Regions from separate parts of the Candidatus Stoquefichus sp. SB1 genome, predicted to be linked through region 2. Evidence: a T-box and tRNA genes for the amino acid it is inferred to sense, from the RefSeq annotation. Region 2 holds a T-box; the other holds one or more tRNA genes.
The links. A T-box is a leader RNA that pairs with one kind of tRNA and senses whether it is charged. The one in region 2 lies ahead of tyrS (tyrosine--tRNA ligase), so its partner is inferred to be a tRNA-Tyr.
Positions count from the first base shown of each region.

Region 1: it encodes a tRNA-Tyr, which carries the amino acid that the T-box ahead of tyrS (tyrosine--tRNA ligase) is inferred to sense. The anticodon was not compared.

Region 1 is NZ_LN852692.1:35,074-45,046, reverse strand. It holds gene BN1865_RS00275 (hypothetical protein) at 1-188, opposite strand, end outside; gene BN1865_RS00270 (sensor domain-containing diguanylate cyclase) at 502-2,028, shown strand; gene BN1865_RS00265 (hypothetical protein) at 2,040-3,326, shown strand; tRNA gene BN1865_RS00260 (tRNA-Val) at 3,412-3,487, shown strand; tRNA gene BN1865_RS00255 (tRNA-Thr) at 3,490-3,565, shown strand; tRNA gene BN1865_RS00250 (tRNA-Tyr) at 3,572-3,655, shown strand; tRNA gene BN1865_RS00245 (tRNA-Gln) at 3,665-3,740, shown strand; tRNA gene BN1865_RS00240 (tRNA-Lys) at 3,751-3,826, shown strand; tRNA gene BN1865_RS00235 (tRNA-Gly) at 3,834-3,907, shown strand; gene BN1865_RS00230 (ABC transporter permease) at 4,006-4,950, opposite strand; gene BN1865_RS00225 (ABC transporter permease) at 4,964-5,707, opposite strand; gene BN1865_RS00220 (ABC transporter ATP-binding protein) at 5,710-6,648, opposite strand; tRNA gene BN1865_RS00215 (tRNA-Gly) at 6,832-6,905, shown strand; gene BN1865_RS00210 (response regulator transcription factor) at 7,017-7,676, shown strand; gene BN1865_RS00205 (sensor histidine kinase) at 7,673-9,103, shown strand; gene BN1865_RS00200 (hypothetical protein) at 9,090-9,758, shown strand; gene BN1865_RS00195 (M15 family metallopeptidase) at 9,847-9,973, shown strand, end outside.
Region 2 is NZ_LN852693.1:89,787-99,759, forward strand. It holds gene BN1865_RS01585 (M24 family metallopeptidase) at 1-439, shown strand, start outside; gene BN1865_RS18900 (hypothetical protein) at 524-658, opposite strand; gene murC (UDP-N-acetylmuramate--L-alanine ligase) at 783-2,093, shown strand; gene BN1865_RS01595 (hypothetical protein) at 2,158-2,457, shown strand; gene BN1865_RS01600 (YtxH domain-containing protein) at 2,479-2,961, shown strand; gene BN1865_RS01605 (LacI family DNA-binding transcriptional regulator) at 2,964-3,971, shown strand; gene BN1865_RS01610 (ClC family H(+)/Cl(-) exchange transporter) at 4,016-5,575, shown strand; T-box leader at 5,624-5,822, shown strand; gene tyrS (tyrosine--tRNA ligase) at 5,856-7,082, shown strand; gene BN1865_RS01620 (FKBP-type peptidyl-prolyl cis-trans isomerase) at 7,092-7,715, shown strand; gene truB (tRNA pseudouridine(55) synthase TruB) at 7,774-8,610, shown strand; gene BN1865_RS01630 (bifunctional riboflavin kinase/FAD synthetase) at 8,610-9,530, shown strand; gene BN1865_RS01635 (Ppx/GppA phosphatase family protein) at 9,527-9,973, opposite strand, start outside.

The DNA.
Region 1 (9,973 bases), on a different contig from region 2:
TTCTTTAATAAATAATTATACAATTCATTCCATTGTTCAAAAGAATAGGCTTCGACTGATAATCCATGAACAACTTTGATAATTTCATCGATGTATTGTTGAGATTCAACCATATGACGCAAATCAGAAATATATTGGCATTCATTTAATTGATGAATTATATCTTCAAACATATCATTATTTAACATTTTTCTGACTCTCCTTTGCTACTAATATGTACGCTAAAGTAAACGTTAAAAAACTTGTGTTTATATGGGAAAAAGTGTAAAATATTATATATAAATATACCTAAAAAGAGTTAACATAAGAGGTTTTAAATTGTTTACTTTAACAGACTTTCTATCATATCAAAGACTCCTATAAATTCGTATAATGATATCATTTCAAGAGTCATCATCATTTTTTTACATTATAAACAAAATTTCGTCATTATCCTTTTCGCATTGACGAAGTATTAAATAAATAATAAAATAATAGTAATAGATATAGGAGATAAAGAAAATGAAAAATCAACTCAATCCATTGTTCAAAATAAAATTGTATTACCGTATTTTCCTTGTCATTACCCTACTTACCTGTTTATTTGGAAATATGTATCATTCATTAGATAGTGTCTATGTAGATTCAGTTTCGCAATTGCATGATATTACAAATCATATAGAAAATAGAATTCAGTCAACCATTCATTTGTTAGAATCTATCCGTGATGATGAGATCATTGGCAATACAAATCTTTCTTTAAAAGAACGCGCTGAGAAATTAAAATTATATAGTGATAATTTTGATTATAAGATTATGGGAGTAACGGATGAAGATATTAATGTTTATTCATCTAACGGCAAAGCAGGTAATCTTGCAAGAAGAACTTTCATGCAAGATTTATATTCATCTGGTAAGGTTCAAATTACTGATATTTATAGTGCTGGAGAAAATGGTTCGTTACTCATATATACAGTTGCTGTACCTATTTTTAAAGATGATAAAGTGGTTGGAAGTGTTTGGGCTTCGCTTGCTCAAGATGAATTAGAACAAACAATTGAAGAATATGTAGGTGAACATGCACTTAAAGATTTTGTTATTTTTGGTAGTCAAAATACAGTTTTGGCTTCATCAGAAGAAGGAACATATGATATTGGACTTGATGAATTAAATCAAGGTTCTACTTTATTTGGTGAAAATATTAAGGTTGTTGGTCAAAATTTAAAAAACGGGACTGCCGGTCACTATTATGGATTGAAAAGTGGTACACTTTGGTATGTAAATTATAAACCAATTGCTAATACATCATGGTCTATTATGTATCGTGGTAATATTTTTGCACAAATGATGACACATTTTAGTAGTTTAATTGTTCAGTTATTTATTCTTGGTATTGGTGGTGTCATTGTTGATATATTAATAAAGAAAATTTTACAAAAAAATCTTTCTTCATGGGAAAATACAATTGCTTCTATTCAGGCAATGAATTCTAAAATTCATGGTGATGAAACTGAAATAGATACTCAAAATATTTTGGATATTACTAGTCAGGGATTAATTGATTCATTAACTGGTACAGCAACGAGAACGGTATTTGCAAATTCAATTGCAGGAAAAATTTCAGCAATTGATTCAAACAAATATTCTATCTTATGTTTTATTGATTTAGATAATTTAAAATATTTAAATGATACTTTTGGACATGAATATGGGGATACTGCTCTATCAAATATTGGTTTTTGTTTACGTAAATTTGAAAAAATATATGATGGTATTGCAACACGTTATGGTGGTGATGAATTCTTATTATTTATTCCAAACTTAAAAACAAGAGAAGAAATAGAGAAAATTCTACAAGCACTTATTTCTCAATTAAATACAGAATTAACTATCGACAATCAGCCATATCAAGTTCATTGTAGTATTGGTGCTTCTCTTTGTGTAAAAGAAGTAGATACTGTTAAAGACTTAATTGCTAAAGCTGATAAAGCTTTATATAAAGCAAAACATCGTGGAAAAAATACTTATTGTATTTTTGATGAAATGTAGAGGTACAAGAGATGATAAACAGATTAGAAAAATACTTTTTTGTTGGATTGATTATTGTTTGTTTTCTTTTGTCTTTGCTAGTTGGTTTTCAATTAGATAGTCATTACACAAAAGTACAAAAAAATAATGCGAAAGCCTTATTAACAAGTTATTGTGAACTTATTGAAGATAAGTTAAAGAGTGTCTATAATTATACAGATCAATTTAGTGGTTATATTCAATCAAACCCTCAAGCTGATATCAAATCAACACCAATATATAAAGAAATTATGGCAAAAGAGGAAGTGATGGATATCATTATCAAAACAAAAGAACAAGTCAAACTGTCTGGTTCTTCTGCTAAGGCTGGAAATTTAGATAAAGATTATCCCTATCGATTAGCTGTTTTAAGAAAAGAACTTATTACTTATGGTCCTATTAAACATGATAGCTATGATAAAGATATTTTAATTTCTATTTTACCTATTTATCATAATAATGAATTAATCTGTTGTGTCGCTATTATATTAGATGCACAGCAAATTATTGATCAACTAGATATTGATATCCTATCTCAAAATTTAGATTATGATTATCAGTTATGGACTGTGTCAGCAGAAACAGGACATAAATTAGTTTTAGCAACATCAAATGAAAAAGCAGATTATTTAAATGTTGTTGAGGAAAGTTTTGAAATGCCTGCAAAATGGTCATTGCTTGTAAAACCTAAAACAAATTGGGGAATTTCTATTTGGCCTATTGTTTTTGTTGGTACACTTATGGGAATCTTTATAGCAAGACTTCTCTATCTGCATTTAATAAGCAAAAAGGAAAAGGAAGAACTTGCGTATTTTGAAAGAATTGATAGAGAGACACAGTTTTTGAATTTATATGGTCTTTTAGAACATCTTCAAAAAAATCTTTCTCAAAATACTGAGATGACAATATTTATAGTTGAAACAATTCATGCACATAAAATATACAATATGTTAGATGTTAATTTACGTGATGAATGGACAAACAATTTTATATTAACTTTGAAAAAATATGCTAAAAATAAAACTGTTGTAGCAAGAATTCAAGAGTCTATGTTTGCTATTGTCTATGAGGAATATTTTGATGAAAAACAAATTCTTGATATCCAAAGAGAATTAGAAATCGATATTATACAGTCTGTCATCATTGATGATACAAGAATGACATTACAGCCAGTTATCAAATATTTTCATTGCACTCAAGTAACAAATATTGAGAAAAAATTGCTGAGATACAAAAAGAGATTTGGCAACAATTATAAACAAGTCTATTTAAACATTTAAAGAAGCATTTTTGCTTCTTTTTTTGTCATTTTTTTCTTGACTGAAAATATGTCCTATGGTATTATAAGTAAGCACTAAGAAAAATGGAGGTTTAGCTCAGTTGGGAGAGCATCTGCCTTACAAGCAGAGGGTCAGCGGTTCGAGCCCGTTAACCTCCACCATTGCCGGCTTAGCTCAATTGGTAGAGCAACTGACTTGTAATCAGTAGGTTGAGGGTTCAAGTCCTTTAGCCGGCACCATGTTTTGGGGAGGTAGCGAAGTGGCTAAACGCGGCTGACTGTAACTCAGTTCCTTTCGGTTCGGTGGTTCGAATCCGCCCCTCCCCACCATTTTTTTATTGGGATATAGCCAAGCGGTAAGGCAACAGACTTTGACTCTGTCATCTCCCTGGTTCGAATCCAGGTATCCCAGCCAATTTATATTTGACCCGCTAGCTCAGTCGGTAGAGCATCTGACTTTTAATCAGAGGGTCAGGCGTTCGAGTCGCCTGCGGGTCACCATTCATATGCGGGTGTAGTTCAATGGTAGAACTTCAGCCTTCCAAGCTGACTACGTGGGTTCGATTCCCATCACCCGCTCCAATATGAGACAAACTTCCTCAAAACGAGGAAGTTTTTTTACATATAAAAGTATTTTATTTTTGAAATAAAATACTGATGTTATACAACGAATATTATCTTTATGACATTCTTCTTTTTTCAACAACTACCCCTATCCATATCATAATAAGTGATAAGACAATCACATAGACAATTCCTAATATTGGTATAGCTGTTCCATTTTCTAAAGCATTCAATAACAACATCATTTGTCTTTGAGGTAATATTTGAATAATATGATTAAATATTTCATTATGAGTCACTTCAACAAATCCACCAGATACCACAGTCGCCACTATAGCAAACATATTTCCAAACATCATGCTTTCTTCTAAAGTCTGTGATAAAGCATTAATCCACAATCCAAACGAAGCAGCAAAGAAACATAACAGAAAAAGAATCAATGAAAATTCCCATAATGCTATTGAAAGTGTGATATGCAATAAGATCATAGCGCCCAAAAGAATTATAAATGCTGGTAAAAATAGAAAACATAAAACCACAATAAGATGACTTAGCATATATTGATGATAGCGAATTGATGTCGCAAGTATTCGTTTATCAATGCTATTTCTTTCATCAAAATAGTAAACATAAATTTGAACCCCCAATAGTGAAACAACCATCATTAAAAAGCCAATAATTTGTGTTGCATTTCCTCGTTCGTCAGTTTTTAAAGAAGTGGATGTGGCTTCACCATTGATTATTGATGAAACCATTTGATTAAACTCTTCTCCTTTGGTAGATATAACTTTTATATCTTGATTTTCCCAAACTACAATAGCATCATATTGATTAAGAACCATTTGAGATGTTTTTGGTATTTCATCTAAATACGTATATTGAATATATTCATTTTCTATCATATGCATATTTCCAACAATACCAATACGCATATTCTCAGAAACATGATTTGTAAAATATATAGCCATTCCCATAACAAGGGGTATTAAAATAAGGTAAACTGTTAAATTTGCTTTATTATGAATAATTCGATATAAAACAAAACGAGTATGTTTAAACATGTTTCTTTCCCTCCTAAATATAATTTTCTGGTTGATAATTCTTATGAACAATCCCAAGTAAAAGTAATGATAGAATCAATAAACCAGCCATAATCCACCAATAATAGGCACTACCACCGTCATATATCAATTGAAATAAACAATCAATAGTCCATTTAATTGGTGAAAATTCTGCAATTCTTTCAAAGAAAACACCTAAACTTGCAATGGGAAAGAATATTCCTGATAGTAAACCTAATACAGACATAGAATTTGATAAAATAATATTTGTTATTTCTTCACTACGAATACTGACACAAATAGCACTACTCAATAAAACCAAAAACAAAATAAAAATAATCATTAATAAAATAACATAACCTATATTTTCTCCACCAAAATTCACAAAAGAAGTCATTTCAAACACAATAATATTCAAAGAAAAACAAACACTCATCACAAAAAAACAAACAATAATTTTAGAACCATAAATAGCCTCGCGTGAAACAGGACTATAAAAAATTCTTGTATTCCCACTTTTAATTTTCTTTTCTAAAAAAACATTTGCTGGAACAGTGGAAGACATCATTGCAATATAAAATAACATTGTTACACCATAAAAATCATATGAACTCAGCAATGATGTATGATAAAGATCTTCAAATAAAAAACCCATTAAGGAAATAAGAACAAAGGGAAAAATCAAGAAAATAGATAACGTACTTGGACTCGCAATTAAGCGAAAAAACTCATGTTTTAATAAAATCCAAATTTTCATAATCAATCCCTTAACTTCTTTCCAGTTAATGTTAAAAAGACCATTTCTAAATTTCCCTCTTCTGTTTCCATTTTCTGAATATGATATCCCTCTTCTACAAAAAATAAAATAATTTTATCTAAAACATCCCATTTTTTTGATACAGTTATTTTTAATGAATTTTTCTGTATTTCGACTTGTTGCACTCCTTTTATAGATAAAAGTTTTTCAACAATATCTTCCTGTGTCTTTTCAACAAAGAAAGTATATATCAAAGTATCTTTATAGATATCCAACAATTCTTTCAATGTCCCTTCTGCAATCTTTACCCCCTTATCCATAATCACAATCCGATCGGCAATTTCTTCAACCTCTTCCATATAATGAGTTGTATAAATAATAGTCGTTCCTTGATCTCTCAATATCTTTAATGAAGATAGAATATGATTTCTTGATTGTGGATCAATGCCTACTGTAGGTTCATCCAAAATCAGCAATTGAGGTTGATGAGCGATAGCACAAGCAATATTCAATCTCCTTTTCATACCTCCACTAAAGGTTTTTGGTAACTCATCCTTTTTATCTAACAAACCAACAAATGATAATGCTTTTAAAACCTGTTCTTTTAATTCTTTCTTTTTCACACCATATAATGATGCAAAGAAGGCAACATTTCGATAAGCTGATACATCTTCATATATAGCTATCTCTTGGGGTACAATACCAAGTTGACTTTTAATTTGTTGAATATTTGATGCTAGCGATAAACCAAACATATCAATATTTCCTCCATCACTCTTTAAAAGTGTTGATAAGATACCAATCATCGTACTTTTCCCAGCACCATTTGGACCTAATAAACCAAGAATTTCTCCTTCATAAACACAAAAAGATAAATCATCAATTGCCTTATTGTCATGGTAACTTTTTTCTATATGACGTACTTCTAATATTTTTTTCATTTTCTTTTCCTCCTCACCCATACTATAAAGAAATCATCAATGATTGACTACAAACTCTACTTTCCTTTTTAGAAACTATCGGTTGCAAAGGTCAGTTGCGTTTCAATAATTTGATATTTATTTGTAAAAAAAGTATTGAAATTTATTTAAAAAAATGATAGACTAATGAAGTCTAATTGAGTTGCGGGTGTAGTTCAATGGTAGAACTTCAGCCTTCCAAGCTGACTACGTGGGTTCGATTCCCATCACCCGCTCCAATGATTACTAACACATTTACTTCATGTAAGTGTGTTTTTTGTTTATGCTTTCAAATAAGATGCAGTTATGATGCAACTTTGATATATAATAGAAACAAAGGAGAATTCTTTATGAATAAAATATTAGTTGTTGAAGATGAAAAAACAATTTCTGAACTTATAAGAATTAATTTAGTTGATAGTGGTTATGCATGTCAATGTGTATATGATGGCAAACAAGCAGCAGATTTGATAGAAAACGAAAGCTTTGATTTAATTCTGCTTGATATTATGTTACCAGTTATAGATGGCTATGAACTCATTGAATATATCAAACCTTTTGAAATTCCTGTCATTTTCTTAACAGCCAAATCAGATGTTAAAGATCGTGTTAAAGGATTGAAATTGGGTGCTGAGGACTATATTATTAAACCTTTTGAAATCATTGAACTTTTAGCTCGAGTTGAAGCGGTCCTAAGAAGATTTCATAAAACTTCTCAATTTTTAAGTGTGTATGATGTTACAATTGATACATTATCAAGAATCGTGAAAAAGAATAACCAAGTGATTAATCTCACTGTTAAAGAATATGATCTTCTTATTCTTTTTGTCCAGAATAAAAATATTGCGCTTTTTAGAGATCGTATCTATGAAAGTGTTTGGAATGAAAGTTATATGGGGGATAGTCGCACAGTTGATTTACATGTTCAAAGAATGCGAAAAAAATTAGGTCTTGAAGATAAAATCGTTCCTGTTTATAAAATCGGTTATCGTCTGGAGGAAGAATCATGAAATTCTTTTGGAAACTCTATCTCAGTATTATGTTGATAACTGTTAGTGTTTTTAGCATTGGCAGTTATTTTCTTATCCAATCAAGTTTTCATACTTCATTAGAACGAGAAATTGAAAGTGTTTATAAAGAAAATGATATTTATATTTCTTCTTTACAAAGAGAGTTTGATATTCCAATGACAGATACTCTTGATCCTTCACTTGCAATTAAAGTTATTCAAAATTCTATTGGAACAATAACTATTCAAACTTTAAGTGGTAATCTTTCATTTTGTTTAAGAGACACACAAGGTCAAATTATTTATCAAAATGGAGGTTTTAGTGATAAAAATAATTTTATAGATAAAATCAATGATCATCAAAGGGCATATAAAATTTTCAAAGAGAAAGATCAATATTCTCTCCATGCATTAAGTTCTCTTCACTTTGGTAACACGAATATATACATTCAAAATTCACATAATATCTCCTCAATTTTTCAAGCGCGTAATGACCAATATCAAACATTCCTTACTTATACCATTCTCTTATCCTGTATAAGTGCTATCGTTATTTTTTGGATTGCTAGATGGCTGACAAATCCTCTCCATAAACTTTCAATCGCAACCAAAGAAATTGCTAATGGTGATTTTATCGAAGATATTCCCATATCTAGTGAAGATGAAATAGGTCAATTTACAAAAGACTTTAATACAATGTCTAAGCGTTTAAAAGCCTCTATTGCCTCTTTACAAGATTCAGTAGAGCGCCAAGAAATCTTTGTCAGTAATTTTGCTCACGAACTCAAAACACCCTTAACATCTATGATTGGATATGGTGATATGATTCGTTCCAAAGAACTCACTCATGAACAAGTTATTACCTACGCACACGCTATTGTCCAAGAAGGAAAACGATTAGAATCTATGTCAATGAAATTAATGGATTTAATTATTTTAAAGAAAAAAGACTTTACAATGCATTCCATTTCTTCCCAAGTTTTTTTTGAAACAATAAAAGACACATTTATACCTATTACAAATCAAAAAAATATTCAGCTGATTATGAACATTGAAGAATGTAACTTATGGATTGAACCTGATTTAATGCAAACAGTTTTTTTAAATCTTTTAGATAATGCCCGTAAAGCTGTTACAGAAAATGGGCAGATTTCTATTGTTGGAAGAAAGACACCTCAGGACTATGAAATTAAAATCATTGATAATGGGTGTGGGATTGATGCAACACATCTTGATAAAGTGAGAGAAGCTTTTTATATGGTGGATAAATCTCGTTCTCGTAATGCAGGAAGTGCTGGTCTAGGATTAGCTATTACTGATCAAATCATTCAAATTCATCATGCAACAATGACAATTGATAGTGTTCTTCATCAAGGAACAATCATAACTATTCATTTAAAGAAAGGTGAAAATAATGAAAACATATAAACATATCTTTTATTTTTTCATTCCAATCTGTTTACTTATTCTCATTCCACTCACCCCTTTCGCACTTTCAAAATGGGATGATGAAAAAATACTATCATCAATTGGTATAGAAGATATAAATGAAACTTCAACGCAAACTTATCAAACAAGCCGATTAAACACTTCCCAAAAAATCAAATTATTATCCTCTTTTTATGGAGAAAATGAAGACAATATTATTCTTGTGAGTCAAAAAGAAACAAAACTTAATGCTCATATGCAAAATATCACATCACATGTTCAAGCTGAGATTAGCAAACTACAAAAACTCAATATCATTCCAAACATTGATTTTCAAAACGACTTTAATTCTTATAGTTATATAACAAGAGTTTTCAGTCATCCAACTGATCCAAAGAAATCTGTTACCATTGATATTATCACTTATTCTAGCAAAACAAGTTTTATTGACATTTGGATAGATGCACAAACACAAACTATCTATCAATATTTATTTTATACAGATGAATCTTTTATTGTTCCAAGTCAAGAAAGTGATTTCCTATTTGGACTTGAATACTTGCATATCTCTAAAGAAGATATTCAAAAATATTATTACACAATTTCAAATGAAAACAATTTTCATATAGGTATTAAAAGTTTAAAAAACAATTAATGATGCAAAGATGATGCGAAAACTTTGTAACTCTGATGTCTCCTTTTTATAAGATATTATAAAGAAAAAAGACAAAGGAGAGACAAAGATGAAATACAAACTCAAAAAATGGTGTGTTTTATTATTAACAAGTATCGGAATACTTATTTTCTGTTTTATAATTTTCCTATATATGACAAACCAAAACAAATCAACTGTACCTGCCAACAATCAAA
Region 2 (9,973 bases):
TGTGATTGATATGGGTGGATTATATCAAGGGTATTGTAGTGATATGACCAGAACCGTTTTCTATAAAGAAGTTTCACCAAAACAACAAGAAGTTTATAACTTGGTGCGTTTGGCTAATGAAACTGCTGAAGCCATGATTAAACCAGGTGTTAAATTATGCGATATTGATCAATCAGCAAGAGATGTTATAACAAAGGCTGGTTATGGTGAACAATTTAATCATCGTTTAGGACATTTTATTGGAAGAGATGTTCATGAATATGGTGATGTTTCTGCTGCTTTTGATATGGAAGTGGAAGAAGGAATGATTTTTTCAATTGAACCAGGCATTTATCTTCAAGGTGATTTTGGTGTTCGTATTGAAGATCTTGTTTTGGTTACAAAAGATGGCTGTGAAGTTTTAAACTCATATACAAAAGATTTATTAGTTATTGGATAAGGAAGGCAACTTCCTTTTTCTTTTGAATAATCTATAACAATGAGGGAAAAATAAGGGTAAATAAAAAAACACGGTTTCCCGTGTTTATGCGCGAGCATTAGAATTGTCTTCAAATTTAAAGTTATCCATTTGTTCAAAACTATCATTTGCTTGCTGATTTTGATTATAACCTTTGTTCATCTCTTGTTTTTGTTTGTTCTTTGATTTCTTATGACTCATTGTTTTCTCCTTTGTTTTCTATTGACATTATTAGTATGTGACATTTCAAAAAAAATATAAAAAATATAAAGAGAAAGCATACATTTTCCAAAATTTGTGCTAGAATAGTGAAGAGGTGACAAGGATGTATTATTTTATTGGAATTAAAGGTTCAGGTATGGCTTCATTAGCAACAATTCTTTATGATTTGGGTTATGAAGTTGCTGGAAGTGATATTGATAAATATATTTTTATAGAGGATGAACTTAGAAAAAGAGGGATTCCTATTTATTCTTTTGATAAGAATAATATTAAAGATGATTATGATGTCATTGTTGGTAATGCTTTTGATGAAACAAATGAAGAAGTTAAGGCAGCTTATGACAATCCACGTGTGAAAACACATACTTATTATGATTTTTTAGGACAGTTAATGGATCAGTATACTTCTATAGGAATTGCTGGAACACATGGAAAAACAACAACTACAGGGATGGCTTATCATTTGTTTAAGGATTATGATAAAACATCTGTCTTAATTGGTGATGGAACTGGTCATGCGGTTGAAGGTAGTCATTATTTTATTGCTGAGACATGTGAGTATCAAGATCATTTTTTACATTATTATCCAACATATGCAGTGATTAATAATATTGAAATGGATCATGTTGATTATTTTCATTCGATTGAACAATATCAAGAATCATTTGAAAAATTTGCCAATCAAGTAAAAGATACAGTAGTGGTATGGGGAGATGATCCTTATCTTCCTCATCTGAATTATACAACACGTGTTTTAAAATTTGGAGTAGGCGAACATAATGATGTTAAAGCTAAAAATATATTAAACAATGAACATGGTTTATCTTTTGATGTTTATATTCATGGTGAATTGTTTGGACATTTTGCTTTGCCATTCTATGGAATGCATATGCTTTATAACTCTTTAGCAGTGATAACACTTGGCTATTTAGAAAATATGCGTGCTGATTATATCCAGCAACGTTTATCAACTTTTGATGGTGTGAAGCGTCGTTATACAGTTAAAGAAATTGGGAATAATATTTATGTTGATGATTATGCTCATCATCCAACGGCTATTCAATATGTTATTGAAGCGACACGTTCACGTTATCCGGGTAAAAAAATTGTTGCTATATTCCAGCCTGATCGTTTTTCAAGAGGATTAAGATTTGCCAAAGAATTTGCAGCATCTTTAAATTTAGCAGATCATCCATTTCTTGTTCATTTTCCTGAAAATGCTAAAAAAGAACCAGGGATTGATATAGATATTTATGAAATTGCACAATATATTCCACGTGCACAAGTTATTCATGAGGATGAAGAGGCTGTCAAATTATTAGCTCAATATGATAATGTTGTTTATTTGTTTATGAGTAGTAAAGATATTTATAAATTAGAAGATAATGTTATAGCCTATAAAGAGTCTCACTAAGTGCTGACTTTTAATCAATGGAAATTTATGGTATAATGAATAAAAGTCGATGAAAGGAGAATTTATGGACGCAAAATTAGTATGCTATTGCATTTTAATATTGTCTGGAGCCTTTGCTTTATTAAGTTTAGGGCTATTGCTGATTAGAATGTCTGGAGCAGTTAAAGAAGCGACTGTGTTAATGACGATTCTAGAAACAACTTTAGCAAAAGTGAATCATATTTTAGATGATGTCAATAATAAGATGGATATGTTAAATGCCCCTGTTGAACTCGTAAGTGGATTCTTTTCAAGAGGTGGACTGAAAGCAAGTATGCTTTCTCTATTAGGTTTTTTAACTTCTATGTTTAGAAGAAAAAAATAATTAAAGAAAGGTGAGAAGAAAATGAAATTTGGAAAGTTTTTAATGGGACTTGGAATTGGTGCTGCGGCAGGATTATTGCTTGCTCCTAAAAAAGGTAGTGAATTAAGAGAGGATATTAAAAGAGAATCTTTAAAAGCGTATGATAATTTAAAGAATATGACAAAAGAAGATGTTGAAGCTTTACTTGGTCAAACAATTGAAACAGTAAAGAAATCTGTTGATGAATTTGATGTTGATACGTTTAAAGATACAACAAAACAAAAATTAACTGATTTGGAAGCAAAATTAGAAGAATTTGCAGCAAAGGTTAAAGAAAGTGACCAATTTATGCAAGTTAAAGAAAGTGTTGTTGATTTAACTGATAAAGTCAATTCTAAAATTGATGAGGTCAAAACAAAAGTTTTGGATGCCTCTTTAGATGATGATTATTTAAATGAATTAGAAGAAGAAATTGATGATGTTGAAGATAAACTTGAAGAAATGATTGAAGAAATCAAAGATTAAGTATGGGTAAGAATGTAACGATTTATGACGTTGCTAGAGAAGCAGGTGTTTCTTTAGCAACGGTTTCACGTGTTATTAATGGTTCAAATGTTGTGAAACCTGGAACGCGTGATCGTGTGATGGAAGCAATTCAACGTCTGGATTTCAAACCTAATCAAATTGCAAGGGGTCTTGCAACAAGTAAAACAACAACAATTGCTATTGTGTTTCCACAATCATTGTTTGCTCATGTGAAAGATATGATTGGTGGAATTGGTGATACAAGTCGCCGTTTAGATTATAATGTTAGTATTTATACAACTGATGAAATTGGTGATGGGAATCCCATTGAAACAGTGATCGAAAGAGTCGTGAAATCAAGAGCTGATGGTGTTATTCTTTTTAATAATGAAGAAATTGATCAAGAAATTGAATTGGTTAATAAATATAAAATTCCTTCTGTTGTGATTGGTTCACGTGTATCTAGTGAGTATATGGGATCTATATTTGTAGATTCTAAAAAGATTGCTTTTGAAGTTGTTGATGAATATTTAGCAAAAGGTAAAACTGATATTGTTTTTGTAAGTCCTCGACAAAATCTTATTAAGACAGAAGATTTTGTCGCTGGGATAAAGGAGGCTTATCAAAAACATGGTATGACTTTTGATTTAGAGTCACAAATGATTCATACATCAACTCATTATGAAAAAAGTTATCCTCAATTTTTAGAATATTTTCAGTCACATCGTCATGATCTTGTTTTGACTGGTTATGATAAAGAGGCTGTTGCGGTTGTTAATGCAGCAGTGGATAATGGTATTCAGGTGCCTGATGAGATGGAAGTTATTGGTATGATGAACACAAGTTATGCTTTGATTTGTCGTCCACCATTAACATCTATTCATGTTCCTGTTTATGATATGGGGGCACTTGCTGTTCGTCTATTGACGAAAATATTAAATGAAGAAGAAATTGATCAAAAAGAGGTTCCAGTATTGCATTTATTGATGCCAAGAGGAACAACAAAATAAAACTTCTATTGATTTAGAAGTTTTTTTGTGAGAGAGGGGAAAATATGGAAAAGAGAGATTCAGAGACACTTCATATTTTAAAAGAGAGAAGTCAATTGAGCAGTCGTTTGTTTTTTGAGGGATTATTGGTGGGTGCTTTTGCTGGACTGATTGCGATTATTTATCGATTGCTTTTGACGAATGCTGAGAACTTATATTTTACAATTGTTTCATTTGTAAAAGGCAATGTGATTTATATCATTTTATGGTTGATTGGCCTGGTTATTTTGGGAATCATTATATCATTGTTTTTAAAGTATGAGCCTTATATCTCTGGTTCAGGAATTCCACAGGTTGAAGCAGAAGTACAAGGACAAATCAACCAATGCTGGTATAAGATTTTAATTTCTAAGATGATTGCTGGGACATTGTGTATTGTTGGTGGATTGTCTTTAGGACGAGAAGGACCAAGTATTCAGTTAGGGGCAATGGTTGGGAAAGCTGTTTCACAGTTTTTCCATCGAATCAAGACAGAAGAACGATTCTTATTGACATGTGGAGCGGCTGCTGGGTTATCCGCTGCTTTCAATGCTCCTTTGGCAGGGATTATGTTTGCTTTAGAAGAAGTTCATAAAAACTTTTCTACAAGTGCTTTGGTTTCGGTTATGTGTGCTTCTATTACTGGAGATTTTTTAAGTCGACAGATTTTTGGATTGTCACCATCATTACACTTTGTTTTAGAAAATACATTACCACTTCATCATTATGTTTGGTTGTTGGTTTTAGGAATCGCAACTGGATTATTGGGTGCTTTTTATAACAAAATGACCATGACTTCATTAAAACTGTATGATAAGATTCCGTTTTTAAAATCTCATCAAAAAGTCATTATTCCTCTCTTTATTTCTGGAATCTTAGGACTTTATATTCCGCAAGTTATTGGTGGAGGACATGTTTTGGTTGATTATCTTAATAGTGATCATATTGTTTTAAGTACATTGATTATTTTGTTAATTGTTAAATTTATCTTTTCATTGCTGAGTTTTGGTTCTGGTGCACCAGGTGGTATTTTCTTTCCTTTGCTGATTTTAGGAAGTTTAATTGGTGCTATTTTTGGGCAAGTGGCTATCTTATGTGGAGTTGAAGATATTTATTTTGTAAACTTTATTATTTTTGCAATGGCTGGTTTTTTTGCTGGGATTGTCCGCGCACCTATTACAGGAATTGTATTAATTGCAGAGATGTGTGGGACATTAAAGCTTCTTCTTCCTATAGCAACAGTTTCATTTATTGCTTATATTATTGCTAATAGTATTGGGAGTGAGCCTATTTATGAAAGCTTATTACATCGTTTAACAAAAAATAAAAACCCTATTGATTATATTGAAAATAAAGAATTAATATCATTTGTGGTCAGTCTTGGGAGTATTGCTGTGAATCAGACTGTCGCCTCTTTGCAATTACCACCTCGATGTTTATTGGTTTCTTTAATGCGTGGTAAAAATGAAATTATCCCACATGGAGATACACAATTTTATGTAGGAGATCAGGTGATTATTATTGTTGATAAATATCGGATTGAAGAATCTAAAGAAAAATTAGCAGAAATATTTACATTTTCATAAAGAATTATTTTTCCTTATTGACTTCATTTGTAAAATTTAATATGATATAAACAAGCGTTGAAAGAGACAAGTAATTATATTGATTTGATACAGAGAGCCTGTGGCTGGTGAAAACAGGACAATAGATATAATGAATACACTCTAGAGCAGCTAAATGCAAAGTTTAGCCGGTGGCAACACCGTTATCAATAAAGAGAGTATGCTTAATGCATAAATAAAGGTGGTACCGCGAGAATTCGTCCTTTGGGATAGAATTCTTTTTTATTTAAAGGAGGATATTATGAAAATTTATGATGAATTGGTATGGCGTGGATTAATTAAGGATGTAAGTTCACCAGACATTGAAGAAAAATTGAATAATGGAGGAATGACTTTTTATATTGGGACTGATCCAACCGGAGATAGTTTGCATATTGGTCATTTTTCATCATTTTTAATCAGTAAAAGATTAAAAGATGCTGGACATAATCCGATTTTACTAGTTGGAGGTGCAACTGGTTTGATAGGAGATCCAAAACCGGATACGGAAAGACCAATGATTACAAAAGAACAAGTTCAACATAATTTTGATTGTTTGAAAAAACAAGCTCAGGATTTATTTGGATTTGAAGTGGTTAATAATTATGATTGGTCAAAGGATTTAAATTTTATTGATTTCTTGAGAGATTATGGAAAATATTTTAATATCAACTATATGTTGAATAAAGATATTGTCAAAAGAAGATTAGATTTAGGAATTACGTATACTGAATTTTCATATATGATTATGCAGGCGATGGATTTTTACTGGTTATATGAAAATAAAGATTGTCATATGCAGGTTGCTGGTCAGGATCAGTGGGGAAATATTACTGCTGGGATTGAATTGATTAGAAAGAAAACAGGTCAGGAAGCTTATGGATTTACTATGCCATTGCTCACAAAAAGTGATGGTACGAAATTTGGTAAGACAAATGGTCATGCAATCTGGTTGGATAGAAAGAAAACATCTCCTTATGAGATGTATCAGTTCTTTATTAATTCAGAAGATGATAAGGTTATTGATTATTTAAAATTCTTAACATTCTTATCAAAAGAAGAAATTGAAGAATTAGCTGAGAAAAACAAAACACAGCCACATTTAAGAGAAGCTCATAAAGCATTAGCAAAAGAAGTTATTACCTTTATTCATGGTGAGGAAGCTTATCAGGAAGCATTGGATATTAGCCAAATGTTATTCTCTGGTCAAATTCAAAATTTAACATTAGAACAAGTTCAGTCTTGTTTTAATGGTGTTCCAAGTATTGAATTAGATGAAGATATGCAGATTTTAAATGCCTTAGTTAAAGTTGGGGCAGCGTCTTCTAATCGTGAAGCACGTCAATTTGTGACTGGTGGATCTGTTTTGATTAATGGTGAAAAGATCACTGATGTTGAGTTTGTTATTCAAAAAGAAAATGCTTTTGGAAAACAGGCAACAGTTATTAGACGTGGTAAGAAAAATTATTATGTGATTAATCATCAATAGGAGAAGACAATGAAAAAAATATTAAGTTTAGCTTTATGTTTAAGTGTTTTGTTTGGCTGTAGTTCACAAAAGAAAACAGAAAGCAATATCAAAGCTGAAAATGGTGATGTTGTGAAATTGAATTATGTTGGAAAACTGGATGGGACAGCTTTCCAAGGTGGAACAGCCCAAGGAGCTATCCTTGAATTAGGCTCTGGAACTTATATTGATGGGTTTGAAGAACAGGTTGCTGGTATGAGTTTGGGTAGTTCAAAAACGATTGAAGTGACTTTTCCAGAAAATTATGGTTCAACTGATTTGGCTGGAAAAGATGTGACTTTTGATATTGATCTTGTGTCTGTCTATCGTGAAGAAACATCTTCAGCATGTCAAAAGGGTGATATTGTCAAGATTGATTATGTTGGAAAAAAAGATGGAGAGCTCTTTAGTGGTGGCAGTGCTAGTGGATATTTATTGGAACTTGGTTCTGGTACATTTATTGATGGATTTGAAGATCAATTAATGGGAATGAAAGCGAAAGAATCAAAAACGATTGAAGTGACTTTTCCTAAAAATTATGGTGCAGCTGATTTGGCTGGAAAAGCAGTGACTTTTGATGTGGCTGTGAACCATATTTACAGAGTTGTGAAATAAAAATGGGTATTTTTATCCATTTTTTTCAATTTTATGATATACTAAAGCAGGTGATAAAATGGACGGAATCTTATTAGTGAATAAACCATCAGGGATGACAAGCCATGATGTGGTCAATAAAGTGAGAAAAATTCTACATACCAAGAAAGTTGGACATTGTGGAACTTTGGATCCTGATGCAACAGGTGTACTTGTTTTGTGTATTGGAAAAGCAACCAAGGCATTGCAGTTTTTAACAAGTGAAGAAAAAGAATATATAGCAACTCTTTCTTTAGGAGAGGCGACTGATACATATGATAGTAGTGGGACAGTTGTAGAAACAAAAACATTTGAAGGTGTAAATGATGTTGAAGCAACATTAAAATCATTTTTAGGTCCTCAAAAACAAATGCCACCTATCTATTCTGCAATTAAAGTGAATGGTAAAAAATTATATGAATATGCTAGAAATCATGAAGAAGTTAAAATTGAACCAAGAGATATTGTCATTCAATCAATTGAACTTTTACAACAAGAAAAAAACACAATAACATTTAAGGTGCAATGTTCTAAAGGTACTTATATTCGTTCACTTTGCGTTGATATTGCTAAAAAATTAGGATATCCAGGACATATGTCAAAATTGGTGAGAAGTCAGTCAGGACATTTTCGTTTAGATGATTGTGTAACATTAGAGGAAATTGAAAATGGTGATTATCATATTTTGGCTTTGGAACAGGCTTTTGCACATTATGAGCATTATGTTGTTGAAGATGAAAATATTGTGATTCATGGGAAAATGATTCAAAGTGATATTGATCATCAGGTTGTTGTTGTGAACCAGATGGGAAAAGTATTAGCGGTTTATGGACCTAATGGTCAAGGATATTTAAAGAGTATAAGAGGGTTATTTTGATGGAAATTGTTTATTTGAATGGACAACAATTGGATATTACTGAACCTATTTGCAGTGCTATTGGTTTTTTTGATGGTTTGCATATAGGTCATATGGCGCTTGTTAATGAAGTTATTCGTGTAAGTGATGAGAAGGGGTATAAGAAAGCCTTAATGACATTTGATCATTATCCTCTCTATGTTTTAGGGCGTATTTCAAAAGAGAAGTATCTTACGTCTATGGCTGATCGGATTTCTCTTTTAGAACAATCTGGTATTGATTATTTATTTATTATTCAATTTACTAAAGAAGTTGCAGCATTAACACCTGAAGATTTTATTCAAAGATATTTAATTTCAAGTCATATTCAGCATGTTGTCTGTGGTTTTGATTTTCGTTTTGGGAATCGTAATTTGGGTGATGCTCAAACATTACGAAAATATTTTGGATCACATGTCAGTGTTATTGATGAAGTGCTTTATAAAGGTGAAAAAATATCTTCTTCACGCATTAAACTTGTTTTAGAAGAAGGAAATATTGATGATATGAATGCTTTGCTTGGTCGTCATTATTGTGTCTTAGGGAAAGTGATTCATGGACGCAGAATTGGTCATTCTATTGGTTTTCCAACCGCTAACATAGATTATCAGTCTTACTTTTTGCCTTGTGGAGGCGTTTATGCTGTTAAAGCCTATGTTCATGACTGCGTTTATTTAGGAATGTGTAATATTGGTTATAATCCAACTTTTACAGCATTGGATAAACCTTCTTTAGAAGTTTATATATTAGATTTTGATGATGATATATATGATATGACAGTGAAAGTTGAATTTTATCATTTGATTCGTAAAGAAAAGCCTTTTTCTTCTCAGGATGAATTGATTCATCAACTTAAAAAAGATGAAAATTATGTAAGAGAGTATTTTAAAACACAGAATTAAAGATCTGTGTTTTTTTGGATTCTTTTTATAAAATAGCCTTCTCTTAATCCTGTATAACTAATTGTAAGATGTTCAATCTGAAACTGTGTCATCATTTCTTTTAAAATAATCAGACCTGGAATAAAAGTATGAATACGTTCTGGCTTGATTTTAAGAATTGTATGTGCAGATTTTTTAGTGTTTTGAGTCAGCTGTCTGATTAAATAATCTATTTCTTCTTTGGTCATTGTATCATGAATCTGGTTCTTTTTTAATATTGCTTGAGCAACGCGAAGTGTTGTTCGCATTGTTCCACCAATTCCAATTGCATGTGTAGAAAAATGAGATGTATCTAATAATTGCACCTGTTTTTTCACTTCAGCATAAATTTGATTCAGTTCTTTTGTCGTTGGGGTGATTCCTTTAACATAATCTCTATAAAGACTTAATGCACCAAGTGGGAT